2 regions of the Sphingomonas sp. SphC10 genome follow, and region 2 is predicted to be linked to the other one. Evidence: riboswitches for the same ligand, from Rfam matches in the RefSeq annotation. Region 2 holds a riboswitch; the other holds the start of a gene.

Region 1 (15,192 bases), 1.8 Mb from region 2:
GCGGCCGTGATGGAACAGGCCGAGCGCGACCGGGCGGGGTAAGGCGGATCATCCGACTCATTCCTCCCCTGGAAGGGGAGGAATCGGATCACCGCAACGTGACGGCGATGTCACTGGTGGCGGGAGAAATGCGGCCCTACCGGGCCGGATATCCGTCCATGTCGGAGACTCCGGATGCGCCTGTTGCCCGTTTGCTCCACGCTTTTCGCCATCCTGCTATCCGCGCCCGCCCCGGCAGAGGTGCCTGCCACGCCCTGCTGCCGGACTCTGGGCGAAGTGCGTGCCAACATCGACCGGATCGACGACCAGATCCTGCGCCTGATGGCCGAGCGGTCGCGCTATGTGGCGCAGGCCGGGCGCTTCAAGTCCTCAGCCGCGACCGTGCGGGACGAGGCGCGGATTCGGCAAATTCTGACGCGCATCCGGGAAAAGGCCGTGACGCAGGGGGTAAGCCCGGAAGTGGCGGAAGCGACCTTCCGCGCGATGATCGAGGGGTTCACGGCGGAGGAAGCGCGGCAGAAGAGGCGGTAGGTTCGAGCCTCTTCCTCCCCTTTGCAGGGAGGATTGCGAAAGTCAGTCCTCGTCCCACATGATCGCGATCGGCGCGTCGATTCCCAGTACCGCATGAACCGGGCATGCGGCCGCTGCCGCCTCCAGTCGCTTGCGCTGCGCCGTATCATATCGCCCCGGCACCCGGACCGTGACGCCCAGCGTGGTGATCCGGCGTGGCGCATTGCCCATCTGCTTGGTCACGGTCGCCGTCGCGCCCGCCAGTTCCAGTCCGGCGACGCGGCCCGCCATCGCCATAATGCTCAGCACGCAGCCGCCCAGCGACACCGACAGCAGGTCGCTGGGCGAGAAATTCTCGCCGCGCCCGCCCAGTTCCTGCGACGCGTCCATGACCAGCACCGCGCCATTATCGGGATGGGCGACATGACAGCGCAGGCCGCCCTCGTAATGAATCACGAAATCCGCCACCGCGCTTAGCCGCTGTTGCGCAACGCCGTGGCGATGCCGTTGATCGACAGCAATATGCCCTCGCCGATGCGTGGATCGTCCTCGCCCGCGCGGTGGCGCTTCATGAGTTCGATCTGGAGCAGGTTGAGCGGCTCGATATAGGGCAGGCGCAGGCGGATCGACGCCTCCAGTGCCGGATTGTCGGACAGCAGGCGTGTCTGGCCGGTGACGGTCAGCAGGCCGTCGCGCGCGCGGTGCCAGCCGTCATGGATTCGCCCGAAGATCGCATCGCGCAGGGCTTCGTCCTCGACCAGCCCCGCATAGCGCCGCGCAATGCCGATGTCGGACTTGGCCAGCACCATCTCCATATTGGCCAGCGTGGCCGCGAAGAAGGGCCAGTGTTTCGCCATCTCGGCGAGCAGCGCCTTGTCCTCGAAATTCGCGATCGCGGTGCCGACGCCGTACCAGCCCGGCAGCATGACGCGGGCCTGTGCCCAGCTGAACACCCAGGGAATGGCGCGCAGATCCTCGATCGCGTCGGACTTCTTGCGGCTGGCCGGGCGGCTGCCGATCTTCAGGCCCGCGATTTCCGCGATGGGGGTCATCTGGCGGAAGAAGGTACGGAAACCCTCGGTGCCATAGACCAGCCCGCGATAGGTGGAGAAGGCGGTCGCCGACAGTTCCTCCATCGCGGCGGTAAAGCGCGCTGTGTCCGCCGCCGACAGCCGGTCCGGCTCCAGGCTGGCGAGCAACGTCGCCGACGCCATGGCTTCCAAATTGGTCAGTGCCGAATCGCGCGTGCCGTATTTGCCCGCGATCACCTCGCCCTGTTCGGTGATGCGGATGCGGCCCTGCACCGTGCCATGCGGCTGGGCACGGATCGCGGCAAAGGCGCTGCCGCCGCCGCGCCCGACCGCGCCGCCGCGCCCGTGGAACAGCTGCATCCTGACGCCCAGTTCGTCGAAGACCGGGCGGAACGCGCTCGACGCCTTGGACAGCGACCAGGTGGAGGTCAGATAGCCGCCATCCTTGTTCGAGTCCGAATAGCCGATCATCACCTCCTGATGGCCCCGCGCGCGGACGATCGCGGCAATCTCCGGCAGCGCGAAATAGGCGCGCATGATCTCGGGGCCTGCCTCCAGATCCTCGATCGTCTCGAACAGCGGTACCGCCATGATTGCGGCGGTGGCGGGCTCGCCGGGGCGGTAGAGGCCGAACTCCTTCAGCATCAGGTTGATTTCGAGCAGGTCGGACACCGACTTGCCCATCGAGACGATATAGTTGGTGATGCACTTCGGCCCATAGGTGGCATGGGCATCGGCGGCGGCCTGGACGATCGCCAGTTCGGAGCGGGTCTCGTCCGAATAGTCGGCATAATGGCTGAACAGCGGCCGGGCATTGGCCAGTTCGCGACGGAGCAGCGCGACACGCGCCTCCTCGTCCAGGGCCAGATAGTCCGCCTCGACGCCCGCCACCTTCAGCAGTTCGGCGACGACGCGTTCATGCACCGCCGAATTCTGCCGCAGGTCGAGCGTGGCGAGGTGGAAGCCGAACGTCTCGACCGCGCGGATCAGCCGCCCGAGCGCGCCGCCGCTGGCCAGCGCCCCGTCGCCCTGTGCGGCCAGCCCCCGCGCGATCGCGACCAGATCGGTGCGGAGCGCCTTCGGGTCGGGATAGGGTTCGCCGGTCAGGCGGCCGGGGCGCGGCGGGGTCTTGCCGGTCAGCTTCTGATGCGTGGCCGAAAGCCGCGCATAAATGCCCGACAGCGCGCGGCGATAGGGCTCGTCCGAGCGGCTCAGCGCGTCGTCGCCGCTGGCATCGGCCAGCGCCAGCACCGCCTCGTCCACCTGCACATGGCCGGTCGAGATCGACAGCTCGGCGCCCAGCGCGTGGACGCCCTCGCAATAATGGGTCAGCACCGCGTCGGCGGCTTGCGCGAGCGCGGTGGTCAGCGACTCGGCGGTGACGAAGGGATTGCCGTCGCGGTCGCCGCCGATCCACGAACCGGGGCGTAAGAAAGCGGGCACGCGCGCCTCGAACGCCTTGTCCCAGCGCTGGTACAAAGCGGGCAGTACCGGCAGGAACACGTCGCGCAGGTACGACAGCGCCGTCTCGACTTCGTCGGTGACGTAGAGCCGCTCGCGGCGCAGCACGCGCGTCTGCCAGAGAAGTGCGATCTGGCGGCCGATCGCCGCGTCCACATCGTCGCCATCGGGCGTGACGTCACGGCCCGCATCGCGCATCGCCAGCAGTTCGGCGATGCGGTTGCGGTGGTCGATCATACTCTTGCGCCGCACCTCGGTCGGGTGCGCGGTCAGTACCGGGACGACCAGCGCCTGCGCCAGCAGCTCCATCGCGGCCTCGCGGTCGATACCCTGTTCGGACAGCGTCGCCAGCACCTCGGCAATGTCCGTGCCCGGCTCCCGCGCAATGCCCTGCCGGTCCTCGGCCAGATTGGCGAGCATCGAGAACAGCATGAAGCCGCGCACGAAATCCAGTGTCTCGTCGAGGGCGAGTTTCTCCAGTTGCAGGTCGACCGACCCGTCCTCGCCCAGCCCACGATAGCGATCGACCGAGGCGCGCCGGATCGCCTCGGTCGCCTCGAACAGCGCGTCGCCGCCATAACGGCGGATCACATCGCCGAGCTGGGCGCCCAGGAAGCGGATATCGGCATTGTTGGCGATCGGAGGCAAGGTCGTCATGGGCGCTATTGCTGCAACGCAATAGGGCAGGCGTCAACCGATTGCGCAGGGTAATTTTGGTATAATATCGAGGTGTGGCAATTACGGGATATTACGCCTCGACCTAAGGTTGGTCAGGGCTAAGGAGCCGCCTGCGATCCCATCAATGTCGACGGGGTCAGCGTCGGCGCGACGACCAGCAGGTCGAATTGCAGGCTCTTTTGGCGCCATGTCGGCGGCATATCCTTGGGTGGATGGGCACGAAGCTGGCGCAGATCGACCAGCATCCATTCGGAAGAGCCGCTATCGAGCCCGCCCAGCGCGTCCTTCAGCCAGGCATAGTCCGCATCGTCGGTCATGACGAAGGGTTCGGTCCGCACCTGCCGCCCCACGCCGTTGTAAAGGGCGTGCACGCCTCTGGCGCCATAGACCGCGATGTGCAGCGACTCGGCGCCTTCACCCTCGGCGCGTTCGGCGATGAAATTGCCCAGGTCTCGCTGGTCGAGCCCGTTGACGCCCTTGGCGGCGTGGAGATCACCGAACTTGAACAGGACCCGCGCCGATTTGGGGACCTCGGCCAGATGCCTCACCAGCGTCCGCTTCATCAGACGGGCACGGCGTCCGTTCGAGGCATAGCCATCGTCATTCTGACCCAGATAGATGGCGCGCGTCTCGACCAGGCTGTCGAACAGCTCGCGAACCCGCTGCCCGCCGTCGCGCCGGATGGCGGCGTCCGCGTCGGCCAGCTGGGCCTCGCCGATCGTGAAGATCAGCAGATCGCCGACCGATCCCGATGCCATGGCCTTTTGGCTGGCCGCGCGGTCGAGCTCGACCAGCCGTGCGATCGCGGTGCGGGCGACGGGGCCGGGGTGTGCGGCCTGCATCTGTTCGAGCAGAAAGCCGGACGCGCCGAAGAATTCCTGGTCCAGGCCCCAGATCGCGAAGTCGGGCCCGGCCATCTTGGCGCAATCGGCCGCCATGTCGCTTTCGTCACGGCCATTCTGGAAGGCCATGCCATCGGGATGCGTCTGCATGAACGCGGTAAGGTGCGCGACGCGATCGGGGCGGCGGAGATGGGCGTTGACGATCCGGGCGGCCTCGGGCCCCGTCTCGACGGCAAAGGCGTGCAGCCCGTCCGGGGCCATCAGACGGCATAGACCGCGCGCGAACATCGGGATTTCGCGCGACAGATGATCCTCACCGATCATCACATAGCGCGCCTTGGTGACGGCATCGGCGATGGTCGTGGCGCCTGGGCCGTGCAGTCCGGTCGCGTCGACCCTGAAATGCGATCGGGCCTGCGCCAGGCGATCGGCAAAGGGCGGCTTCTTTTGGGGTTCCTGGGCCGACAGCGTGGTTGCACAGGCCATCAGCGTCACCGTCATCCATAGCTTGCGCATGATCATGCCCCCCAATCCGCATAATCTGACGCAAGGTGTCGGCCCTGCCTAGGGCTTCTGCATCGGGCGCCGTGGCGTCAGTTCGCATTCCCCGGCGGGGTCGCGTTCGCGCCCGTCGCGACCGGATTGCTGGGTGTCGCGGGTCGTTCGGTGCGCGATGCCTCGCGTTCTTCGGAGGTGACGGTGCCGTCGCGGTTCAGGTCCATCCGGTCGAAGCGTGCCAGCATCCCCTCGAAGAACTCGCTCTCGGTGATCTCGCCGTCCTTGTTGCGGTCCAGTTCCCACAGGCGCGAATTGGTCGTGGGCATTTCATCGGCGGTGATGATGTCGTTGCCGTCGCGGTCGAGTTCGCGGAAGCGGCGCGCCATCATGCTGCCGAAGTCGACGCGGGACGTGACGGAGGGCGGAACGAAGCCCGCCTTGGCGGCGGCGCGGTCGGCTTCGGCGCGGTTCTCCGCCTCTTTGCCACAGGCGGTCGTGGTGGCGGCCAGTGCCATCAATCCCAGGCTGATCAGGCCCCTTGCCCATCCACGCATTCGACACTCCCGCTTCGTTACGCTTCCAGCTCAACGTCCCAATAGAGCCAGTCGTGCCATGTTTCATGCAGATAATTGGGCGGGAAGCTGCGGCCATGTTCCTGTAAATGCCAGTTTGTCGGGCGGATCGGCTCGATATGCAGCGGCATGGCGGCCTGGCGTGGGGTGCGCCCGCCCTTCTTCAGGTTACAGGGCGCGCAGGCGGTGACGACATTCTCCCAGGTCGTCCGCCCCCCTTGCGCGCGCGGGATGACATGGTCGAAGGTCAGGTCGCGGTGCGATCCGCAATATTGGCAGGAGAAGCGGTCGCGCAGGAACAGGTTGAAACGGGTGAAGGCCGGGAATTGCGACGGCTTCACGAATTGCTTGAGCGCGATGACCGAGGGCAGCTTGACCTTGGCGGTCGGGCTGCGCACCTCGCGCTCATAATGGGCGACGATATCCACCCGGTCGAGGAACACGGCCTTCACCGCGGTCTGCCAGGGCCAGACCGACAGCGGATAATAGGACAGCGGCGTATAGTCCGCATTCAGTACGAGCGCCGGACAACTGTCCGGGTGTCGGATCAAATCGGGATGAAACACAGCTCCTCCCATCGATGTACGCCGACGCTATTCGCGCAAGCGCGTGACATGGCTATGACACTCGGGCGTATGAGAACATGCTATTGGAATCGCGGTCAAGAGGGCGGGCGATGAGTGGAGCGCCACGCACCACGCGTTTCGCGCCCAGCCCGACCGGGCGGCTGCATCTGGGCCATGCGCTGTCGGCGGTGCGTGCGTTCGATCTGGCGCGTGCGGGCGGCGGGCGCTTCCTGCTGCGGATCGAGGATATCGACGGTACGCGCAGTCGTCCCGAGCATGTCGATGCGATATTGCGCGACCTGGAATGGCTGGGGCTGGAATGGGACGACCTGTCCTTCCAGTCCCAGCGGCTGGACCTTTATACGGCGGCGCAGGCACGGCTGGCCGACCTGCTCTATCCCTGTTTCTGCACTCGCGCCGAAATCGCCGCCAGCCTGTCCGCGCCGCATGGCGCGACGCCGCTCTATCCGGGGACGTGCCGCCATGTGTCGCCCGAGACGCGCGCCGCGCGGAGGGGCGAGCCGCACAGCTGGCGGCTGGACATGGCACGCGCGGTCGAGCGTGCCGGGCCGCTGACCTGGCAGGACGAATATGCGGGCGAGGTCGTCGCCCATCCGCTTGCCCATGGCGACGTCATCCTGGCGCGCAAGGATGCCCCCGCCAGCTATCATCTGGCGGTGACGGTCGATGATGCGGCGCAGGGCGTGACCGATGTAGTGCGGGGAGTCGATCTGTTCGACGCCACCCATGTCCACCGATTGCTCCAGGCGCTGCTGGACCTGCCGACGCCGCTCTATCACCACCACCCGCTGATCGTCGGCACGGACGGCCAGCGTCTGGCCAAGCGGCACGGTGCGCCCGCCCTGGCGGCGATGCGGGAGGCGGGGGAGGACGGCCGCGCGCTGGCGGATGCGCTGCGGCGCAATATGCTTCCCGCTGGATTTCGGCTGGGGGAGGCGTAAGCTCAAGGGCATGACCACTTTTCTCGTGATCCTGCTGATCGCGGCGATGCTCGCCACCTTGGTCGCGCTGGTGCGCGGCATCATCACCTTTCTTCAGGAGGCGACCGCCGAGGCGAAGGGCGAGGGGCCGACCGCCTCGCAGCTCAAGTCCAACCGGATGATGCAGCAGCGTATCTTCTTCCAGGCGCTTGCGATCACCGTGGTCGTGCTGTTGCTGTTCATGGCGGGGCGGACCTGATCCCTTGGTCAAGCTGACGAAAATCTACACCCGCACCGGCGACGAAGGCACGACCGGGCTGGTCGACGGATCGCGCCGTTCCAAGGCGGATACGCGCATGGTCGCGATCGGCGAGGTGGACGAGGCGAACAGCGCGATCGGCGTGGCCTTGCTATCGGTCGAAGGGCCGCTCACCGAGCGACTGACCATGATTCAGAACGACCTGTTCGACCTCGGCGCGGATCTTGCCACGCCCGAAGAGGTGGAGGGGGCGCTTCGCATCATTCCCGAACAGGTCGCGCGGCTGGAGGCGGAGATCGACGCGATGAATGCGTCGCTGTCGCCGCTGACCAGCTTCATCCTGCCCGGCGGCAGCGCGGCGTCCGCGCATCTGCATCTGGCGCGCGCCATCGCCCGGCGGGCCGAGCGCGCCGCCGTGGCGCTGGCCGGGCAGGAGGCGATCAACCCGCCCGCGCTCGCCTATCTCAACCGATTGTCGGATTGGCTTTTCGTCGCCGCGCGCACGATGAACCAAAGCGGCGCATCGGACGTTCTTTGGGTTCCAGGAGGGGCACGCATGGTACGGTAAGGGGCCGACCGCGTTTCCCGCTATCCCGGGGAGCGCCCAATGCCGACCCTTGTGCCGTCCTCTGCGGCAACCCCGACACCTGCCGATTCCCTGGCATCCCGCTATCGCTCGGTCCGCGCTCTGACCCTGGCGCTGGCCGAGCCCCTGTCCGATGCCGATGCGACCGTCCAGTCGATGCCGGACGCCTCGCCCGCCAAATGGCATATGGCGCATACCACCTGGTTCTTCGAAACCTTCGTGCTGCGCGATCATGTGCCGGGTTACGGCCTGCACGACCCGCGCTTTCCTTTCCTGTTCAACAGCTATTACGAGGCGGAGGGAAAGCGCCATGCGCGCCATCGCCGGGGGATGATCACCCGGCCGACGCTGGACGAGGTGCGCGCCTATCGCGCCCATGTCGATGCCGCATTGCTGGCGGCACTGCCCGACCTGCCCGCCGAGGCACTCGAACTGGTGGCGCTGGGCTGTCACCACGAGGAGCAGCATCAGGAATTGTTCGTCACCGACATCCTGCACCTGTTCTCGGAAAACCCGCTGGAACCGGCAATCTACCCGCCCGAGCCGAAAGCCCCTGTCGCCATGCCCGGTCCGATCGGCTGGATCGAGGGCAGGACGGGGATCGTCGAGATCGGCCATGACGGGCAGGGCTTCGCCTTCGATTGCGAAGGGCCGCGTCATCAGGCGCTGCTTCAGGGCCATGCCATGGCCGACCGCACCGTCACCAATGCCGAATGGATGCAGTTCATCGACGATGGCGGCTATCATGACGCACGGCTCTGGCTGTCGGACGGCTGGGCCTGGGTAAAGAGCGAGGGCATCGCCGCGCCGCTTTATTGGGAACAGCGCGACGGCGGCTGGACCCGGTTCGGGCTCGACGGGCGGCGTCCGATCGACCCCGCCGCGCCAGTCACCCATGTCAGCTTCTACGAGGCCGATGCCTTCGCCACCTGGGCGGGCGCGCGACTGCCGACCGAGTTTGAATGGGAAGCGGCGGCCGCGTCGTTCGACGCATCGGGCGGCAACCAGTTGGACCGCGCGGGCGCGATCGAGCCGCGCCCCTCCTCGGGTGGCCCGGCCTTTTTCGGCGATGTCTGGGAATGGACCGGCAGCGCCTATCGCCCCTATCCCGGCTTCCGCCCCGTCGAGGGCGCGGTCGGCGAATATAATGGCAAATTCATGAACGGGCAGTTCGTCCTGCGCGGCGGCAGCTGCGCGACGCCGCGGGGCCATGCCCGCGCCTGTTACCGCAATTTCTTCTACCCCCATCAACGCTGGCAGTTCACCGGCGTCCGCCTGGCAAAGGATCTTTAAGCATGCTGAAGCCCGAGATCGAGGACGGCCAGATGTCGCTGGCCGACCCCGCCTTCCGCGCCGACGTCCTTGCCGGGCTGGAGCGTCGCCCGCGCGCCATCCCCGCGCGCTGGTTCTACGACCGCAAGGGGTCCGAGCTGTTCGAGGCGATCACCGATCTGCCCGAATATTATCCGACGCGGACCGAGACGGCGATCCTGGAGACCATGTGCCCCGATCTGGTCGCGCATGTCGGCAAGGGGCGCGCGGTCGTCGAATTCGGATCGGGCTCCTCGACCAAGACGCCGGTTCTGCTGCGCTGTGTCGAGCCTTCGGCCTATGTGCCGATCGACATTTCGGGCGACTTCCTGCGCGAGTCCGCGCGCGGGCTGCAACAGGCGTTTCCCGACCTGCCCATCCATCCGCTGGAGGGCGATTTCATGCGCCCGCTGACGCTGCCCGCAATGGTGGCGGATGCGCCGAAACTTGGGTTCTTCCCCGGATCGACCATCGGCAACATGACGCCCGCCATGGCGACCGACCTGCTGCGCGCGATGCGCGGCTCGCTGGGCGAGGGGGCGATGCTGCTGATCGGCATGGACCGGACCAAGCCCAGCGACGTGCTGGTCCCCGCCTATGACGATGCGGCAGGCGTGACGGCGGCGTTCAACCGCAACCTGCTCGACCGGATCAACCGCGAACTGGACGGCACCATCCCAGTCGATGCCTTTCGCCATCGTGCCATCTGGAACGACGACCGCTCGCGGATCGAGATGCATCTGGCGGCCCAGCAGGATGTCGACTTCACCATCGAAGGTCGCCCCTTCGCCATGGCGGCGGGCGAGACGATCCATACCGAGAACAGCCACAAATATGGCCCGCGCGATGCAAAGATCCTGCTGCGGGCGGGGGGCTGGACCCCGGTGAAGGACTGGACGGACCCCGATCAGCTGTTTTCGGTCTATCTGGCCGAAGCACAATCGGCTCGGCTTGCACCATGAACGTCCTGTCGTGGCATCACGATTAAAATCTGATTTTTGTTAGTTCGATGCGTCTTTTCGTCAGAGCCGACGTTTTGACTTCCGGTTCGGCCAAGACCTTGCTCACAAAGCAGGCCTTGGCAAAACCCCACGGCATGTACTTCTGATCGTTACATCATAACAGAAGAGCTGGCCGCTGGTTCCTGATCGGGAGGAGCATGATGACGGAAAGCGCACAACTGCTCGACGCGTTCGATGCACGGGTCGAGCGCCGCAATATGCGGCGCGAATTCTTCAAGACGGCGATGGGCGCGGCAGCCGCCGGCGTGACCGCCTTTTCCCTGGCAGGCAAGGCCGGGGCCCAGTCGACGATCACCGACACCGACATTCTGAACTTCGCGTTGAACCTCGAATATCTTGAGGCGCAGTTCTATGCCTTTGCCGCCAACGGCACCGGCCTGGCCTCCAACCAGCTGACCGGCACCGGCACCCAGGGTGCCGTGACCGGCGGCCAGCAGGTCAATTTCGCGACCGGCAGCGCCGACGACGCCATTGTCGGGCAATATGCCCGCGAGATCGCGGCGGACGAGGCGGCGCATGTCGCCTTCCTGCGCACCGCGCTGGGCAGTGCGGCGGTCGCGCAACCCGCGATCAACATCTCGGGCGATGCCAATGGCCCGTTCACGGCGGCGGCGCTGGCCGCGGGCGTGATTACCAGCGGCACCTTCAATCCCTATAGCTCGCCCACCGCCTTCCTGCTGGGCGCGTACATCTTCGAGGATGTCGGCGTGACCGCCTATAAGGGCGCCTCGCCGCTGATCAGCAACAAGACCTTCCTGCAGGCGGCTGCCGGTATTCTGGCGGTCGAGGCCTATCACGCGGCCATCGTGCGCACGACGCTCTATGCCCGCGGATATGCCGATCCCAACCCGGAATCGTCGCTCATCACCGCCGCAGGCAAGATTTCGGATGCGCGCGACAGCCTGGACGGTTCGACCGACCTCGACCAGGGGATCGCCCAGACCACGGTCAACGGACAGCTGGTGTCCAACATCGTGCCGCTCGATACGAACGGCATCGCGTTCAGCCGCTCGCCAGGGCAGGTGCTCAACATCGTGTACCTGAACAAGGCGGCCGCCACGCTGGGCGGGTTCTTCCCGGCCGGCGTCAACGGCAATCTGCGCGCGAGCGTGGCGAACTGATCCCCTTTTTCCTCCTCTGGAGAGGATTTGAATCATGAGCGAAGAACGCTGCATTCTCGAGGTTATCGAAGAAGCCTCCGCCAAGCGCCGGTCCGATCGTCGCCGTTTCATGCGTATGGCCGCCGGGGCTGGCGCCGTCGGCGGCCTGGCGATGCTGGGCGCGTGCGGTGACGATGGCGACAACGTCATCGTCGTACCCACGCCGACACCCACCACCACCCCGACCGGGTCGGTGACGGATGCCGATGTGCTGAACTTCGCGCTCCAGCTCGAATATCTGGAAGCGCAATTCTATAGCTATGCCGCCTTCGGCACCGGTCTGCCGTCGTCGGCGCTGACCGGCACCGGATCGCAGGGCGCGGTCGCGATCAACACCAGCGCCACCAACGGCGCGGGGCAGCCGCGTCAGGTCCAGTTCAAGGACCCGATCGTCGCGCAATATGCGCGCGAGATCGCCTATGACGAGATCGCGCATGTCAACTTCCTGCGCTCGGCGCTGGGCAGTGCGGCGGTGGCGCAGCCTGCGATCAACCTGTCGGGCGATGCCAGCGGCGCGTTCACGGCGGCGGCGCTGGCGGCGGGCGTGATCACCAGCGGCACTTTCGACCCCTATGCCTCGGACGAAGCCTTCCTCCTCGGCGCCTTCCTGTTCGAGGATGTCGGCGTCACCGCCTATATGGGCGGCGTCTCCCTGCTGACCAACAAGACCTTCATCGAGGCGGCGGCGGGCATCCACGCGGCCGAGGCCTATCATGCCGGTCTGGTCCGCACGACGCTGTACCGCAAGGGGCTGAGCAATTCGGCGCTGATCACCAATGCGGGCAAGATCTCGGACGCACGCGACAGCCTAGACGGCTCGGCCGACCTGGATCAGGGCCTCGTGACGACGGTGAACGGCACGCAGGTGGCGAACCTGGTTCCCGCCGATTCCAACGCCATCGCCTTTGTCCGCACCCCCGGCCAGGTGCTGAACGTCGTGTATCTCAACAAGGCGGCGGTGACCGGCGGCGGCTTCTTCCCCAGCGGCCTGAACGGCAACGTCCGCACCAGCGCCGCCAGCGGCTAAAACCCCCTTCCCAAGGTCCCCTCCAAGGGCCGTTTGCCCCGATCGGTCGCTAGTCCCCTGGCCGGTCGGGGCATTTTGTTTGCGTCGCGGGGCTGATCCACCTTCACGCAAAACCGCTTCTTATCCGCCGCGAAGTCGCTTATGACGGGCCCATCCCCGGGGGAGCGCTGGCCTGCGCTTGAGAGGGGGGCAAGAGCCCCTGACCCGCTGAACCTGATCCGGCTGACACCGGCGTAGGGAGGGAGCGGCCCCATCTCTCATGGTCCGTTTCCTCCGCATGGAGTGGACGACTATGGCAGATATCCCCGCAAAGGCCGAAATTGGCGTGACCACCGGCCCCATTCGTGGCTCGAAGAAGATTCACGTCGGCCCGCTGAACGTCGCGATGCGCGAAATCCATCTCGACCCCTCTTCGGGCGAGCCGCCCTTGCGCGTGTACGATACGAGCGGAGCGTATACCGATCCGAATGCGCGCATCGACATCATGGCGGGCCTGCCGCAGATCCGTCGCAACTGGATCGAGGCGCGCGGCGATGTCGAGGCCTATGACGGCCGCGAAATCCGTCCCGAGGATAACGGCCAGCTTGGCCCCGACCGTTCGGGCGGCGTGCCGCAATTCCCGCGCACCGGCCTGAACCGTCCGCTGCGCGCGCGTGCAGGCATGAACGTCAGCCAGATGCATTATGCCCGCCGGGGCATCATCACGCCCGAAATGGAATATGTCGCGACCCGCGAGAATCTGGGCCGCGAGATGCTGAAGGAATATGTCCGCGACGGCGAGAGCTTCGGCGCGGACATCCCCGATTACGTGACGCCCGAATTCGTCCGCGACGAAGTGGCGCGCGGCCGAGCGATCATCCCCAACAACATCAACCACCCCGAATCCGAGCCGATGGCGATCGGCCGCAACTTCCTGATCAAGATCAACGCCAATATCGGCAATTCGGCGGTCGCCTCCAACGTGGCGTCCGAGGTCGACAAGCTGGTCTGGTCGATCCGCTGGGGCGCGGACACGGTCATGGACCTGTCGACGGGCCGCAACATCCACGACACGCGCGAATGGATCATCCGCAACTCGCCGGTGCCGATCGGCACGGTCCCCATCTATCAGGCGCTGGAAAAGGTCGGCGGCATCGCCGAGGAGCTGACCTGGGAGATCTTCCGCGACACGCTGATCGAACAGGCCGAGCAGGGCGTCGACTATTTCACCATCCATGCGGGCGTGCGCCTGCCCTACATCCCGCTGACCGCCAAGCGCGTCACCGGTATCGTATCGCGCGGCGGCTCGATCATGGCGAAGTGGTGCCTGGCGCATCACAAGGAGTCGTTCCTCTACGAACGCTTCGACGAGATCACCGAGATCATGAAGGCGTACGACATCGCCTATTCGCTGGGCGACGGCCTGCGTCCCGGTGCCATCGCCGACGCCAATGACGAGGCGCAGTTTGCCGAGCTCTATACGCTGGGCGAGCTGACCAAGCGCGCCTGGGCGCAGGACGTGCAGGTCATGATCGAAGGCCCCGGCCATGTGCCGATGCACAAGATCAAGCAGAACATGGACAAGCAGCTGGAGGCGTGCGGCGAGGCGCCCTTCTACACGCTCGGGCCGCTCACCACCGACATCGCGCCGGGGTATGACCATATCACCAGCGGCATCGGTGCGGCGATGATCGGTTGGTACGGCACGGCGATGCTCTGCTACGTCACGCCCAAGGAGCATCTGGGCCTGCCCGACCGCGACGATGTGAAGGTCGGCGTGGTGACCTACAAGCTCGCCGCCCACGCCGCCGACCTCGCCAAGGGGCACCCCGCCGCCAAGATGCGCGACGACGCGCTAAGCCGCGCCCGCTTCGAGTTCCGCTGGCGCGACCAGTTCAACCTGTCGCTCGACCCCGACACGGCGGAATCCTACCACGACCAGACCCTCCCGGCCGAGGGCGCCAAGACCGCGCATTTCTGTTCGATGTGTGGCCCGAAATTCTGCTCGATGAAGATCACGCAGGAAGTGCGGGAATTCGCGGCCAAGCAGAACGCGCCGGTCGACACCTTCGTCGCGGCGGAGGATGCCGAGGCGGGCATGCAGGAAATGAGCGAGAAATTCCGCGAGAAGGGCGGGGAGGTTTACCTTCCGGCGGAGTGATTCAATTCACTTCAGTCCCATTGATGTTTAGCCCAAACGCCTTGCGAGAACCACTCAGGCCATGATCGCTTGCGTGGAACTCGCGGGGCGGGCTCGGCAGCCTCTTGGATCGATCGAGTTATGTCTCGTATCGATCTTTCAAATTTATCCGGGAAAGTCCGGCCAAATTCCTCAAGGTAATCTTTGTCAATCGTGGAAAGCGAGTAGAGACTTTCCATGTCGATAGGAAAGGTGTCTACAATTTTCCTGCCGAAGGTTTCGTATTCTACAGTTATATTAAATGTCGTAGGATGTAATGTTCGGTCGGTTGCCTTGTTCAGCCAATTAAATGAAACGCCAAGGGCAAATTTAACGGAATGCCTTGCGGGAAATGATGAAACCCCATTTTTAAAGAGTGGCGCGTCTGTTATCGGTTTGATCTGGCTGAATTGGGTATGCAGCGGTCGATCGATATGTACGCGGAGGCTCTCGGCGGGTGACGATCCAAGGTTCTCAATATGCAAAAGGAAAAGCTGACCACCTTGGTTAGTGACAACGGAGGCTATCACGCTAGCTCGAGACGATTGCCAAATTTGAGACTCAGCGGCT
Region 2 (15,192 bases):
GCCGTCATCCTGAAGGATCACACACGGGCGATCGGCATGCCGCTCGACAACGGCACGACGATCGACGAGGCAGAGGCACGGTTCCGCGCCGCCGATGTCCGTTTCGTCTAGGACGCAGCGACATTCCGTGACGCCATACGCCCCGCCCCGGTTCACCGGGCGGGTAGCTTGGTCCCCAGCAGCACCAGACGATCGCCGGTGATCCCGAACCAGTGCGGCACACCCGCTGGCAGCAGCACTACGTCGCCGGGCCGTAGCGGGCGCGTCGTCCCGCCCTCGATCCGCTCCCCCTCGACCAGATCGGCGCGGTTTTCGACCGGGGCGACGAGGGTGCCGCCGGAGATCAGCGTACCGGCACCTTCCAGCACGATGGCATATTCCGCCTCTGCCGGATGAACCGCCGGACGGCCGGGCTTTTTCCATATCTCGATCGCCGCGACGCGCGCGCCGTCGCGGACCAGCGGACGCCATGCGAAGCCCTGGCCCGGCTTCATATCGCCCAGCATCGCGGCGATCTGCGCGCGAACCTCTTTGGCGCTCGCAAAGTCGGTGGCCCCGGGACCAGTAGGAACGTCGCCCGATTGCGCCATCGCGCCGGTCGACGCCAGAAGCATCGAGGCGATGACGGCGGATATTTTCCTGATTGAAATCGGCATCTTACAACCTCTCCCTGTTATGGGATCGTTGTTGCACCAAGCGATGGTCGCGGCAACAGGTCCGCGCCCTTCCTTCCATCCGTCAGTGGCGTGACGCAGTCTGCCGCCATTCGCGATAGCCGATGACCGCAAGACCGATCATCACCGCATACAGCCCTGCCGTCAGCATCAGGCCCTTGAACAGGAACATGCCCACATAGACGATATCGACCGCGATCCAGAGCAGCCAATTCTCGCGGTGCCGCCGCGCGGTCCAATATTGCGCGACGAGGCTGTAGCTGCTGAGCGTCGCGTCCAGCCATGGCAGCGCCGCATCGGTGTGGCGACTGGTGAACCAGCCGATCGCCACCGCCCCCAGCGCGCCGATCGCCAGACCCGCCCCGGCTTTCGCGCGCGTCAAAGGCTTTACGACGACTGCGCCGGTAGCGTTCCGGTTACGGCGCCAGACGATCCAGCCATAGACGATGCCGATGCCGAACACCGCCTGCAGCGCCATGTCGGCATAGAGCCGCACGTCGAGGAACAGCCTGAAATACAGCGCGCAGGCGACGAGGTTCAGCGGCCAGCAGAAGACGTTGCGCCGTGCCGTCAGCCAGATCGCCAGGAAGCTGATGGCGACCGCCGCGATCTCCAGTGCCGTCATGACAGGGCCAGCCCCGCGCGAAGACAGGCGAGGAATTCCCGACCCGCGGCCGATTGAAACCAGTCGGCATGGCCCAGAAGATACCCGTCCCATGCGAGCAAGGCCGCATCGGGATCACCAACTACCCCGGCAAAATAGTCGATCTCGGACAAGGCGAACTCGATATGCACCAGCGGCAGGAGCCGAACGATCGTCTCCTTCGCGACGGCATCGAGCGGGCGGATCGTTTCATATCCGGCGATCAGAGACAACGCGGCCATGGGATCGGCGATATGGTCGGCCCGCCCCTTCCCCAACTCCAGCCAGGCAAAGGCCGTCCGTTCGATCGCGGTCGCCAGATCGTGCACCGAACAGGTCCGGTCGGCCAGCCCGAAGTCGAACACGGTTTCGACCTGGCCGTCCGCTGCCCAAAGCAGGTTGGAGGGATGCCAGTCATTATGGGTCCACAAGGGCCTTTGCAGGGCCAGCAAAGCCGCAAGCCCTTCGCCCGACGTGGCAAATAGCGGCGCCAAGGCATTATGCCATGGCCGTTTTTCGAGAAACGCCCCGAGCGCAGGCCGGGCATCGACATAGGCCTGAGCCGCCGCTATCGGATCGACGGCGGACAGGATCGAGAGGCTGCCGACCAGAGGCTGCACGATGCGCGCTGGAGCGGCATAACCTTCGGAAGCGCGATGCAACCGCGCGAGTGCGACCCCGGCGGCATGGGCATGGCCATGGGACTGAAAGGGCGTCCAGGACAAACAGTCCCGATACAGATCCTCTCCAGGCGCCCGCCGGTGAAGCTCATAGGTCCAGTCGCCCCGCGCGATCGCACTTATCCCTTCCCCGGTGCGCAACAGGTCCGGCACGGGCATTCCGGCGGCGGCGAGATGGGCGATGAAGCCATGCTCCTCCGCCAGTCCCGCCACGCTCCGCACCCGGCGATCATGCCGCTTCAGGAGCAGCGCATCGCCGCCGGTATGGATCAGCGTCGCAGCGGAAAAGGGGCGCGGCGAATGCCAGTGCAGCGCTTCGATCGCGGGTGCATCTGGAAAGCACGCCAGCACCGCCGCCGCTTCGTCGGGTGTGATGGCGGGCCAGGTGGGCGCTTCCATCGCCAGCCCCATGCCGTGCACGCGGTGTGCCCCGCCTGGATCGCCTGCCCCGCTCATCCTCAGAAGGCGCGCGACACGGTGGCGACCACCGCCGCACCGCCGCCGACATAATAGCCCGGCGCATTGCCCGTAATGACCGTTCCACCGCGCCCGATCGTATCGCGAGCGTTGGTGGTCACCGCCTGGACACCCGCCAGGACACGCGGATTGGTGACGTTGATTGCGTTCATTCGCAAATCGGTCCGCTTGCCGTCGAGCCAATCGGCCAGATGCACGCCGACCGCGAGGTCCAGCGTCGCATAGCCGGGAATGCTCTCGTCATTCATGAAGGTGGCATATTGGCGGCCGACATATTTGCCCGCGATGCTGCCGAACAACAGCCCATCGTCATAGGTGCCGCCGCCGCCGATCTGGAAGGTCGGGCTCGACACCGCGCGCTTGCCCCGCGTCGGCAGAAAGTCGGTGCCCACCGGCAGATCGTCGTCGATCCGCGTGCGCAGATACTCGCCCGAGACATAGACGCTGACGCCCTTGGCGGGGCGATAGTCGATCTCGCCATCGACGCCGTAAGAGGTCTGCCCCCCGGCATTCAGCGTCGAATTGACCAGCGCACCGCCATTGTCGATCACGGTCGCTAGCTGGCGGTTGCGAAATTTATAGTGAAAGCCGGTGACGGACGCCGACAGGCTGGGGCCGATATAGCGATAGCCCAGTTCCTGCGACACCGAATATTCGTTCTTCAGCGCATCCGTGCCGCGCGTTGTGACCACGCCGCCATAATAGCTGTCGTAAAGCGTGAACTCGTTGGGCGTGCGGAAATTGGTGGTGATGTTGGCGAACAGCTGCTGCCGGTCGTCGATGGCGTAGTGGACGGCAGCACGCGGCAGGGCGACGAAGCTGTTGCGCCGGACCGCGCTCTGCGGCCCCGGCAGATAGTTGCGCCCGTTGCGCAGCAGGTCGACGCCCTTGAAGCCGATATCGACCGTCAGGCGCGGGGTCAGCGCGATGCTGTCGGCTAGGAACACGCTCTTCGTCACGGTAACGGTACGCTGGTTCTCATAGGCGAGCAGACGGCCATCGGCGGTGCGGATCGCACGGGCACGATAGCCCCAGCGGTCGGCGGGGCGGCCGTCCGCATCGACCGACGTATAGGTCTGGGTCACCCGGTCGGTGCCGTAATCGAACCACAGCCCCGCCGTCAGCCGGTGGATGCCCGCCTGCAAAGTCAGCTTGGCGACCTGCCCGGCCCGCATCTGGTCGCCGGTGTAATTGCCCAGCACCGTCGCCACGCCGTCCACCGCCCCGGGCAAGGTGATCGCTTGGGTCAGTTCCTCATTGCCCAGGAAGTTGCCGGTCGTCGCCAGCTGCGTGCCGTAAGGCGAATTGCCATAACCGAACTGGAGATAGCTCGTGCTGTCAAAGGTCAGCCGGTCCGAGAGCACCAGATGCACCGGTGCCGAGGCATAGAGATTGCGGAACGGCGCGCGGTACAATTCCCAGTAATCGGTATCGCCCGGCGTATAGCGCGCGTCGTAATTGAACCTGCGCCCTTGCGCCTGCCACTCTGCCAGCGTCGGGCTGGGGTAAGCGGAGGAATTGGCGTCGTTGTACGACAGCGCCAGGCTGGCGCGGTTGCCATTCCCCCATTCGCGCAACAGCTTGGCATCGACATGCTGGCGCGTGTCATATCCCGCCCCCCGCCAATTGTCGGCGCGCGTATTGGAATAGGAGACGAACGCCTTCAGGCCCGTGCTCCCGATCTCCCCCGTATCGACCCGGACGAAGACACGGCGCATGGCATAGGAACCGAGCGCCAGGTCGGCGAGCAGCTGCCGCGTCGCCTTGGGATCGTCGAGGCTCAGCGACAGCAAACCGCCCGCCCCCACGACGGTCGGCGCATCGAGATCCACCGATCCCGGCGACAGCGCGATGCGACGCAGATTCTCGGTATCGGCGAATTGCGAGGGATAGGCGTAATAATAGCCGATATCGTTTTGCGGCGCGCCCTCCATCAGCACCCCGATCTCGTCCTGCCCCAGGCCGCGCAGTGTCAGGCTGGAACTGGTCGACAGGCCGTAAGGGTCGCTGGACGCGACGTTCGCGCCGGGCAGCAGGTTGACCAGCTGGAAGGCGTTCTGGGTCGGGGCCTGCTTGACGATGAAGTCGGTCGCGACCTCGCTGACCGCATTGGGCGCGGTCTGATCGGGCAGCAGGCCTTCGGGATCGCGGTGGCCGATCACGCGGATATCCGCAGAGGCATCGGGGGCTTGCTGCGCCAAGGCGGTCACCGGCCACGCGGCGGACAGCATCAGGGCCCCAAGGCGGATCATCGTCTGATCGCGCGAAATCACAACCGGCATCGTCTCTTCGTCCACTTCACGGAGGGACGACGGAAGAGCCGCGTACCCTCCCTACGCCGGTATGACCCGGATCAGGTTCAGCGGGTCATGGGCTGCTGCCCATCTCTCAACCGCGCATCAGCGGCCCCCCGGGGATGGCGCCGTCTAGGCGGTTATGCGCCGCATGCAAATGCTTATCGCCTCTGGCCTTGCCGCAAACCCCGAAAGGACTGGCAGGCCCGACGCGGCCGTGGCACATGATCCGCCATTCATCATAAGGGGTTACGAATGCGCGCTGGTGCCTGCCTGATCGCTCTGCTGCTTGCCACCACTGCCCATGCGCAGACGCCCGGCACCACCTATCACCGCGCACCCGATGCCATTGCCAAGGCGCTGGAAAACCCGCCGACCCCGGCCGTCGCGGTCAGCCCCGACCACCGCACGCTCGCGATCCTGGGTCGTGAGAACCTGCCGACGATCGCCAATCTGTCCAAGCCGATCCTGCGCCTCGGCGGCTATCGCATCGATCCCGTGACCAATGGCCAGGCCGAAGTGCGTGTCCAATGGCTGAATGCGCTGAGCTTCAAGGACATCGGCAGCGGCCGGACCGTTGCGGTCCAGTTGCCCAGCGGGATGCGCTTCGCGTCGCCGGACTGGTCGCCCGACGGCAGCCGCCTCGCCTTCTATGCGCAAGGTGCGGACGGCCTGTCGCTCTGGGTCGCCGAGCGCGATGGCCGGGCGCGGGCGGTCGCACGGGGGCTGAACGGCGCCTTCGGCACGCCGTTCGTCTGGATGCCGGACAGCCGGTCGCTGGTCGCCTATACGGTTCCCGCCGGGCGTGGGTCTCCGCCCGCCGCCGCGACGACGCCGACCGGCCCGATCGTGCAGGAAAGCAGCGGCCGGACATCGGCTGCGCGCACCTATGAGGATCTGCTCGGCGACGCGCATGACGAGGCGCTGTTCGACCATTATTTTACCGGACAGCTCGTCCGCATCGGCCTGGACGACACCGCACGGCCGATCGGCACGCCCGGCCTGATCCGTGATTTCAGCGTCTCGCCCGATGGCCGCTACCTGCTGACCGAGAGGCTGAAGCGGCCCTATTCCTATCTGCTGCCCGCCCGTTTCTTTCCGACCGAGATCGCGGTTTCGACCATCGATGGACAGCCGGTGAAGACGCTCGTCGACCGCCCGCTCGCCGACGACCTGCCGGTCGATTTCGACGCGACGGTAAAGGGCCCGCGTGAGGCGGAATGGCGGTCCGACGCGCCCGCGACCCTGGTCTGGGCCGAGGCGCTGGACGGCGGCAACCCGCGCGTGAAGATCGCCTTCCACGACAAGGTCATGATGCAGGCCGCGCCTTTCGACGCGCCGCCGGTCGAACTGGCCCAGACCCCGGCGCGCTATGCGATGACGATGTGGGGCGATGACGGCTTCGCCATGGTCGTCGACCGTGAATGGCGCAGCCGCACCGAGCACCGTCTGGCCGTTGCACCGTCGCGGCCGGGGCAGAGCCGGATGCTGCTGACCCGCAATTATCAGGATCAATATGGCGATCCGGGCCGCCCGATCCTGGAGGAGAATGCGGCGGGCAAGCCTGTGATGCGCTTCACGCCCGGACATGACGGCATCTATGTCACCGGCGACGGCGCGACCAAGGCGGGGGCTTTCCCGTTCCTCGCCACCATGACGCTGGCCGGTGGCGAGCAGAAGCGGCTTTGGACCGCCAAGGCCCCCTATTACGAACCGGTCGTCGCGATGCTCGACGACAAGGGCCCGCGCATCCTGACCCGGCGGGAGAGCGCGACGCTCGCCCCCAATTACGTGATCCGCACCGTCAAGGGCGGCGGGGCGAAGGCGATCACCGCCTTTGCCGACCCCGCCCCCGTCTTCGCGGGCGTTACCCAGCGGACGATCACCTATAGTCGCGCCGATGGCGTGCCGCTGTCGGCTACTCTCTATCTGCCCGCCGGCTACGATGCGAAGCGCGACGGGCCGCTGCCGACGCTGCTCTGGGCCTATCCGGCCGAATATACCGACGCCAAGGTCGCCGGACAGACGGTCGACCAGGGCAATCGCTTCGTGCGGCCGCGCGGGATCAGCCACCTGTTCCTGCTGACCCAGGGCTATGCGATCCTCGACAATCCGGCGATGCCGATCATCGGCGAGGGCGGCGCGGAGGCGAACGACACCTATGTCAAACAGCTGCGCGAGGATGCCCAGGCGGCGGTCGACGCGGTGGTGAAGCTGGGCGTTGCCGACCGGACCCGCATGGCGGTCGGCGGCCATAGCTATGGCGCGTTCATGACCGCCAATCTGCTGGCCCATACCGACCTGTTCCGCGCCGGGATCGCGCGATCAGGGGCCTATAACCGCACCCTGACCCCGTTCGGCTTCCAGGCCGAGCAGCGCACATACTGGCAAGCGACGCCGACCTATACCGAGATGAGCCCCTTCACCTATGCGGACCGGATCAAGGCGCCCATCCTGCTCATCCATGGCGGTGCCGACGACAATAGCGGCACCTTCCCCATTCAGTCGGAGCGGATGTACGCCGCGCTGAAGGGCAATGGCGCGACCGTCCGCTATGTCGTCCTACCGAACGAACCGCACGGCTATCGCGCGCTGGAATCGACCGAGGAGACACTGTGGCAGATGACCGACTGGCTCGACCGCTACGTCAAGCCGAAGCAGCCAGCGGCAGCGAACTGACGGGCATTCATGGTGCGTGGTCATACGGGCGTTTGACCATCGGCCCTCCAAACGCGCGCCTCCCTCGCCCCTCACAGAGGGGAGAGGGCAGGTATTTACACGGACGATCCGCATCATATGCCCGCTTGCCCAGCAGCCACTTTGTCGCCTAGCTTCCCGTAAATAGCTTTATAACGGGGAAAAACGGCATGGATCGTCGCAACTTCATTATGTCCGGCGCGGCCACCGCCGGGCTGACCATGTTGCCCGTGCGGTCCGCCTTCGCGCAGTCGCCTGGCGACGCGCGATTGAACACCGCCTTCGATCAGGTCCTGGCGGAGACGGTGCGCGAGTCGCCCGAATTCGCGACCTCACTGGGTCTGGACACCGGCCGGAATGCCGACCTTCGCCACCAGCTGGGCGACAACAGCTATGGCGCGATCGCCAAGAACCTGGCCCGCAGCCGCAAGGCGCTTGCACTCGTCACCGCTGTCGACCCCGCCTCCCTATCGCCCCAGGCGCGGATCGATCGTGAGGTCGTGCTCTACAACATCAAGTCGAACATGATCGGCCCGGAGCAGTTCGGCTTGTCCTCGCCCCAGGGACCCTATCCGATCTCGCAGCAGGACGGCGTGTATTTCTCGCTGCCCGACTTTCTGGCCTCGACCCATCCGGTGAAGACCGCGGACGATGCCGAGGCCTATCTCGACCGGCTCGCCTTGATGGGGCGTCAGCTCGACAACGAAACCGACGTGCAGCGGCGTGAAGCCGCCAAGGGCCGCCTAGCGCCCGACTTCTCACTCGACCTCGCGCTGGGCCAGATGGCGAAGCTGCGGTCGCCCGCCGCCGCCAACAGCCAGCTGGTCCAGGCGCTGACCCGCCGCACCGACGCGGCGAATATCGGCGGTGACTGGAAGGCGCGCGCGACCCGGATCGTGGCGGAACAGGTCTATCCCGCGCTCGACCGCCAGATCGCCCTGCTGCGCTCGCTACGCCCCTCGGCCCGCAGCGCCGCGGGCATATGGGCGCTGCCCGATGGCGAGGCGATGTATGCCGCGGCGCTCGCCCAGGCGACCACCACCACCCTGTCACCCGATGCGGTGCATCGCATGGGCCTGCAGCAGGTCGCCGAGCTGACCGCCCAGCTCGACACGATCCTGCGCGGCCAGGGTCTGACCCAAGGCAGCGTCGGTGCGCGCCTCGATCAGCTCAACCGCCAGCCTGCGCAGCTATACGCCGATGACGACGCCGGGCGCGCCGAACTGCTTGCCAGTCTCAACGCCAGCGTAAAGGCGATGCAGGCCCGCCTGCCCCAGGCGTTCACGAACCCGCCCAATGCCGCGCTGGAAATCCGCCGCGTCGCGCCCGAAATCCAGGACGGCGCGCCCAACGGCTATTATTTCCGCGCCCCGCTCGATGGTTCGCGCGCCGCCATTTACTGGATCAACCTCAAGAACGTCCACGACTGGCCGAAATACACGCTGCCCAGCCTGACCTATCATGAGGGCGTGCCGGGCCATCACCTTCAGATCTCGACCGCCCAGCGTGCGCCGACCCATCCGTTGCGCAAGATCGCTTTCTTCAATGCCTATCTCGAAGGCTGGGCGCTTTATGCCGAGCAATTGGCCGACGAACTGGGCGGCTATGCCTCACCCGTCGAACGCGCGGGCTATCTCCAGTCCTTCCTGTTCCGGGCCGCGCGACTGGTGGTCGATACGGGCATCCATACCAAGCGCTGGACGCACGACCAGGCGACCAAATATCTTGTCGACACGGTCGGCTTCGCCCCCGGCCGTTCGCAGCGCGAGGTTGAGCGCTACTGCGTCTCGCCCGGCCAAGCCTGCAGCTACAAGATCGGCCATGCCGCCTGGCTGCGGGCCCGCGAAAAGGCCAGGGCGATCGCTGGCAGCCGTTTCGACCTGAAGCATTTCCACGACGTGCTGGAAGCGGGCGCGATGCCGCTGTCGATGCTCGAGCGTATCGTCGAGGAGCGGGCGCGCGCGGTCTGACGCCGCGCGTCAGTCCACCTCGCGCGCGATCGGGTAACGAAGCGGATAGGGATGCCCCGGCCCGGCCTCGGCATAAAGCCAGGCCAGCCGGGCGTCCGCGTCGGCGGCGAAGGCGGGCTCTTCCTTGATCTTCTGCTCAAAGCGACGCTTCACATCGGCATCAGTGTCGAGAAGTCGCTCTCCCAGAGCGGCGAGCACATAGGCGTCGGTATTGGGCGCCGGTGCCAGCATCTCCGGGAAAAAGCCCCAGGCCAGGAACGAGTCCTGGCTTTCGGGTTCCAACAGGGCGGCGGCCAGCAAGCCCAGCGGTTGGTCGGCCGGAACACGGACACTGCCCGCCGACATCTCCTGCTCGACACTGGCATGGGCGAAGCGTGCGGTGATCGGATAGCGTCCCTCATTGGGCTGGGACAGCTTCGGGTCGATCAGTTCGACCCGGTCGAGCTTGCGGATCTGCGGCGCCTGTATTGTCTCGAACCGGATGCCGTGCAGGCGGAGCCGTTCGATCACCTCGGTCTGCTCGGGCGGAATCCACCAGGCCTTGGGCAGGCGAACGATTTCGACCGGCTGCTGCCCGATGATCGGCATCCGGAAGGTGATCGGCTTGCCCAGCCAACGCTGCTCGTCGCGCCCGGAGGCGGGTGATCGATAGGTGTCGAATGCGACGCCCTTGAAATTCTCGATCCAGCCGATCGGCGCGGCGGCGGGTTTCCACCGTGTCAGCAACTCGGTGGGGCGGCTCGCCCGGTCGGCGGCCTTGGCCTGGGCGATACGGGCGTGATCGGTGGCGGCGACCTTCAGCGCGGCTTCCAGCAGGACATAGGTCCCCAGAACGCGCTGACGATAGGGTTTGAGCATATGGTTCTCGACCAGCACGGTCGGCATGCCGATGAAATCGCCATAGCCGGTCGAATAGCGCGGCCCTTCGGGGCTGTAGCGTATGCCCTTTTCCGGGTGCCGCGTATCGATCGGGCTGGGATAGATGATCGGAATATGCCCCGCCGCCGTCAGCGCGGTCGAAACCGCCGGACCGAAGCGACCCTCCAGCCAGTCGGCGGTGGCACGGTGCCGCGCATAGGTGCCCCAACCGGCATAGGTGAAGGTCACGTCATACTGCATGTCGAAGCCTTCACTGACATGACAGTCGATATAGAGGATCGGGTCGAGCGCGCGGATCAGGCCGATCATCGCGCGCGATTCCGGCGCATCCAGCTTGGCGTAATCGCGATTGAGGTCGATATTACGCGCATTGGCATCCCGCCCCTTTTCGGCCGGGCCCCGGATATGCGGATAGTTGTAGACGCTCCTCTGTTCATGCCCGTCGATATTGTAGATCGGCACGAACACCAGATCGACCTGATCGAGCAGATTGTCCTTCCCGCGCAGCGCAATATCGCGCAGCAGCATCAGCCCGGCATCCTTGCCGTCGATCTCGCCCGAGTGGATGCCGCCCTGCACCAGCACGACGGGCTTGCCCGCACCCCCCTTGCTGGCGCGGACATAGATCATCTCGCGCCCCTGGGTGGTTTGGCCGAACGTCTCGACGCGGATGAAGGGTGACGCCGCTTGCAGACGTGCGAGCCATGCCCTCACCTCGGCATAGCGCGGCGTCGTCCGGAAACCCGATGCCTCGACCGGGGTGATCCAGGGATCGCCCGCCTTTGCGACCAGGGCTTCGCTCTTCCCGGACCATGGCAGTGTCGGCGGCAGGCGCGCGGGCTGCTGCGCATTCAGACTGCCTGCCGTCGTCAGCAGCAAAAGGCCGAGAAGGGGAGCACGCTTGGTCTGCAAGGCAGCACTTTCAAAGGGGACCGACATGAAGCCGCCGCTGTATGATACGATATAGCGTACCGCAAGCCGGTGCTTGTGCCGGCCCGATATCGCTTATGTGGCGACAGCCCAAATCGCGCCGCCAGCAATGTTTTGTTACTTTCGGCGCGCCGTCACGTTGTCGTGAAGTAACTCGTTCGAGGTCCCGTCACACATGCCCTTTCCCGCCGATCGCAATGCCATTCTCGAAGCCCGTCGTACGCTGAAGATGGCGCGATCCGCCCATGCCTATGTCCGCGGCAACACGGCGAAATTCTACGAATGGCTGGCAGCGTCCAAGACGGCGCGGCGGGTGCCCCAGGGACCGGCGATCTGGATTTGCGGCGACTGCCATCTGGGCAATCTGGGGCCGGTCGCCGATGGCCGTGGCTCGGTGGAAATCCAGATCCGCGATCTCGACCAAGCCGTAATCGGCAATCCCGCCCATGACCTCATCCGGCTCGGCCTGTCGCTGGCCACGGCGGCGCGCGGCTCCGACCTGCCCGGTGTCGTGACCATGCGCATGATGGAGGCGATGGTCGAAGGCTATGCCACGGCCTTTCGCGGTCCCGATCGCGACGATCCCGACCTCGACTCCGAGATCGTCCGCAGCGTCGAGCGTGAGGCCCTGGGTCGGCGCTGGCGCCATCTGGCCAAGGAAAGGCTGGACGCGGTCGAACCGCTTATCCCGCTGGGCAAGAAATTCTGGGAGTTGTCGCCCGACGAACGCGAGGCACTGACCGCGCTGTTCGCCGACGAACGGGTCGGTGCCATGGTGCTGTCGCTGAAGGGCAAGCCGCAGGACCGCGAAGTCCGGCTGGTCGACGCTGCCTATTGGATGAAGGGGTGCAGTTCGCTCGGCCTGCTGCGCTACGCCGCGATCGTGGCGCTCCGGACGCGCAAGGGTAACTGGTCGTACGCGCTGGTCGATCTGAAGGAGGCGACCGATCCCATCGCCCCCGCAGCGCCCGGCGCGGAAATGCCGAGCGACCCTGCGGAGCGGGTGGTGACCGCGGCCCGCCATTTGTCCCCCTATCTCGGCGAGCGGATGATGCCCGTCACGATGCTGGACCGCTCGCTCTTCATCCGCGAACTGACCCCGCACGACATGAAACTGGAGGTCGATCAGTTCAGCCAGGGCGAGGCGGTTCGCGCCGCCCGGCATCTGGCTTTCGTCGTCGGAACCGCCCATGCGCGTCAGATGGACGCGGCCGCCCGCTCCGAATGGCTGGCGATGATCGAAGCGGATCGGAGCGGTACGCTCGACACGCCGTCATGGCTCTGGGAAAGCGTCGTCACGCTCTCCGGCAGTCACGAAACGGGCTATCTCGAACACTGCCGACGCTATGCCATCGCCGCCTAGCGATCCGTCGGGATTGACCCGTTAGCCTCGGCGATCAGGCGCGCCATGCGCTCGGCGTCCTTGGCGACCTGTTCGTCGTCCAGTTCGCGGCGCAACCACCGCACCTCGTGAAGATTGCCATGCTCGTCAAGCTCACCGCATCCGATCCGCTTGCCATAGTCCAGCAGCGCGCACGTCGCCCCGGGGACATGCGCCCGGACGATCTTCTGCACCTCATCGATAACATAGTCGCCGGAACCAGCAATTTGCGTCATATCATCCTCTGATCGAACCTCGGGATAGCATTCGCATCGACGCGCACGAAGCCGTTTCTTCGCCCCTCCCCTATCGGACGGCGTAGCGGGCACGAAAAAGGGGCACGGTGCCCGGACCCAAGTCCGGTGCACCGCGCCCCCGCAAGGCAATCGACGGGCTTAGCTGGCCTGGTTGGCCGACACCGGCTTGGCGGTCACGTCGAAGCGATCGGCGTTCATCACCTTCACCCAGGCCCGCACGAAGTCGCGCACGAACTTTTCCTCATGCCCGTTCTCGGCATAGACCTCGGCGGTCGCGCGCAGCTGCGAGTTGGAGCCGAAGATCAGGTCGGTCCGCGTCGCGCGCCACTTTTCCTGGCGACCGCCACGGTCATAGCCAATGAACTTCTCGTCGCTCGACGCATCGACCAGATCCCAGAAGGTATCATTGTCGAGCAGGTTGACGAAGAAGTCGTTGGTCAGCTGACCCGGACGATCGGTCAGCACGCCTTCCGGTGCATCGCCGAAATTCGCGCCCAGCACGCGCAGGCCACCGACCAGCACGGTCATCTCCGGCGCGGACAGGCCCAGCAGCGCCGCCCGGTCGAGCAGCAGCTCCTCGGTCTTCACCGGGTTGCGGGTCTTCAGATAGTTGCGGAAACCATCGGCCTGCGGCTCCATCCACTTGAAGCTTTCGACATCGGTCCATTCCTGCGTCGCATCGCCGCGACCGCCAAGGAACGGGACGCTGACGTCGAACCCGGCATCACGCGCCGCCTTCTCGACCGCCGCCGAACCCGCCAGCACGATCGCGTCAGCCAGCGACATGTCGCCGCGCAGTTCGTTCAGCTTGGCCAGCACCGTCTGGAGCTGTTCGGGCTCGTTGACCGCCCAGTCCTTCTGCGGGGCCAGCGCGATGCGCGCGCCGTTGGCGCCGCCGCGATGGTCCGACCGGCGATAGGTCGACGCCGAGGCCCAGGCGGTCTTGACCAGTTGCGCGACCGTCAATCCGCTGGACAGCACCGCGTCCTTGAACGCGGCCACGGCCGCATCCGACGGTGCCGTGCCTTCGGGCACGGGATCCTGCCAGATCAGCGTCTCTTCGGGAGCTTCCGGCCCGAGATAGCGGATCTTCGGCCCCATGTCGCGGTGGGTCAGCTTGAACCAGGCGCGGGCAAACGCATCGTCGAGCGCCGACTGATCGTCGCGGAAACGCAGCGCGATCTCGCGGAACTCGGGATCCATCTTCAACGCCATGTCGGCGGTGGTCATGATCGTGGGCACGCGCTTGTTCGGGTCGCGTGCGTCGGGGGCCATGTCCTCCGGATCAGGGTTGACCGGGGTCCACTGCTTGGCACCCGCCGGGCTCTGCGTCAGCTCATAGTCGTACTTGAACAACAGCCGCAGATAGTCGCCGGTCCACTGGGTCGGATTGTTCGACCAGGCACCCTCGATACCCGAGGTCGTGATATGGCCCCGGCCGATCTCCTCGCTGTCGGTCAGCCAGCCGAGACCTTGCTGGTGGATCGCTTCCGAGGCGGGGTTCTTGAAGCCCGTGGGAGGCTTGGCACCATGCGCCTTGCCGAAGGCGTGGCCACCGGCGGTCAGCGCCACCGTCTCTTCCGAGTTCATGGCCATGCGCTGGAACGTCGCCTTCATGTCGCGCGCCGAGGTCAGCGGGTCGGGATTGCCGCCGGGACCTTCGGGGTTGACGTAGATGAGGCCCATCTGGATCGCGGCGAGCGGTCCTTCGAGCTCGGGCAGTTCCTCGGTGATGCGGGTCTGCGCACCTTCGTCGACCCACAGCTCCTCGGCGCCCCAGAAGGTGTCACCCTCCGACGCATAGACATCCTTGCGGCCGCCCGCGAAGCCGAAAGTCGGGCCGCCCATGCTCTCGATCGCGACATTGCCCGCCAGGATGAACAGATCGGCCCAGCTGATATGCTTGCCGTATTTCTGCTTGATCGGCCAAAGCAGGCGCCGCGCCTTGTCGAGATTGCCGTTGTCCGGCCACGAGTTGAGCGGCTCGAAACGCTGCTGCCCCGAGGACGACCCGCCGCGCCCATCGGTCACACGATAGGTGCCGGCGGCGTGCCAGGCCATGCGGATCATGAAGGGCCCATAATGGCCATAGTCCGCCGGCCACCAGGGCTTGCTGTCGGTCATCAGCGCGAGCAGGTCCGCCTTGACCGCGGCATAGTCGAGCGTGTTGAACGCCTCGGCATAGTCGAAATCCTCGCCCATCGGATCGGGCGAGATGCCGTGCTGGTGCAGCATGTCGATCGGCAGCGCATCGGGCCACCAGTCCTTGTTGGTCCGCCCCAGCAGCGACCGCGCCTTGACCTCGCCGCC

The links. Region 2 has a riboswitch for thiamine pyrophosphate ahead of ACWKSV_RS03500 (TonB-dependent receptor). Riboswitches for the same ligand answer to the same signal wherever they lie in the genome.
Region 1: another riboswitch for thiamine pyrophosphate. It lies ahead of thiC (phosphomethylpyrimidine synthase ThiC); the one in region 2 lies ahead of ACWKSV_RS03500 (TonB-dependent receptor).

Annotation. Positions count from the first base shown of each region.
Region 1 covers NZ_CM168044.1:2,717,429-2,732,620, reverse strand. Annotated here, with positions in the region: gene ACWKSV_RS12445 (FMN-binding negative transcriptional regulator) at 1-42, shown strand, start outside; gene ACWKSV_RS12440 (chorismate mutase) at 175-531, shown strand; gene ACWKSV_RS12435 (OsmC family protein) at 574-966, opposite strand; gene ppc (phosphoenolpyruvate carboxylase) at 984-3,659, opposite strand; gene ACWKSV_RS12425 (hypothetical protein) at 3,779-5,038, opposite strand; gene ACWKSV_RS12420 (EF-hand domain-containing protein) at 5,116-5,574, opposite strand; gene ACWKSV_RS12415 (HNH endonuclease) at 5,592-6,158, opposite strand; gene gluQRS (tRNA glutamyl-Q(34) synthetase GluQRS) at 6,269-7,120, shown strand; gene ACWKSV_RS12405 (twin transmembrane helix small protein) at 7,131-7,358, shown strand; gene ACWKSV_RS12400 (cob(I)yrinic acid a,c-diamide adenosyltransferase) at 7,363-7,926, shown strand; gene egtB (ergothioneine biosynthesis protein EgtB) at 7,966-9,237, shown strand; gene egtD (L-histidine N(alpha)-methyltransferase) at 9,240-10,217, shown strand; gene ACWKSV_RS12385 (ferritin-like domain-containing protein) at 10,418-11,398, shown strand; gene ACWKSV_RS12380 (ferritin-like domain-containing protein) at 11,433-12,464, shown strand; TPP riboswitch at 12,618-12,708, shown strand; gene thiC (phosphomethylpyrimidine synthase ThiC) at 12,757-14,604, shown strand; gene ACWKSV_RS12370 (DUF8453 domain-containing protein) at 14,616-15,192, opposite strand, start outside.
Region 2 covers NZ_CM168044.1:762,969-778,160, reverse strand. Annotated here, with positions in the region: gene pncA (bifunctional nicotinamidase/pyrazinamidase) at 1-111, shown strand, start outside; gene ACWKSV_RS03515 (cupin domain-containing protein) at 153-614, opposite strand; gene pnuC (nicotinamide riboside transporter PnuC) at 739-1,299, opposite strand; gene ACWKSV_RS03505 (phosphotransferase enzyme family protein) at 1,296-2,396, opposite strand; gene ACWKSV_RS03500 (TonB-dependent receptor) at 2,456-4,705, opposite strand; TPP riboswitch at 4,788-4,897, opposite strand; gene ACWKSV_RS03495 (S9 family peptidase) at 5,024-7,447, shown strand; gene ACWKSV_RS03490 (DUF885 domain-containing protein) at 7,636-9,435, shown strand; gene ACWKSV_RS03485 (M14 family metallopeptidase) at 9,445-11,253, opposite strand; gene ACWKSV_RS03480 (DUF2252 family protein) at 11,420-12,607, shown strand; gene ACWKSV_RS03475 (hypothetical protein) at 12,604-12,861, opposite strand; gene katG (catalase/peroxidase HPI) at 13,021-15,192, opposite strand, start outside.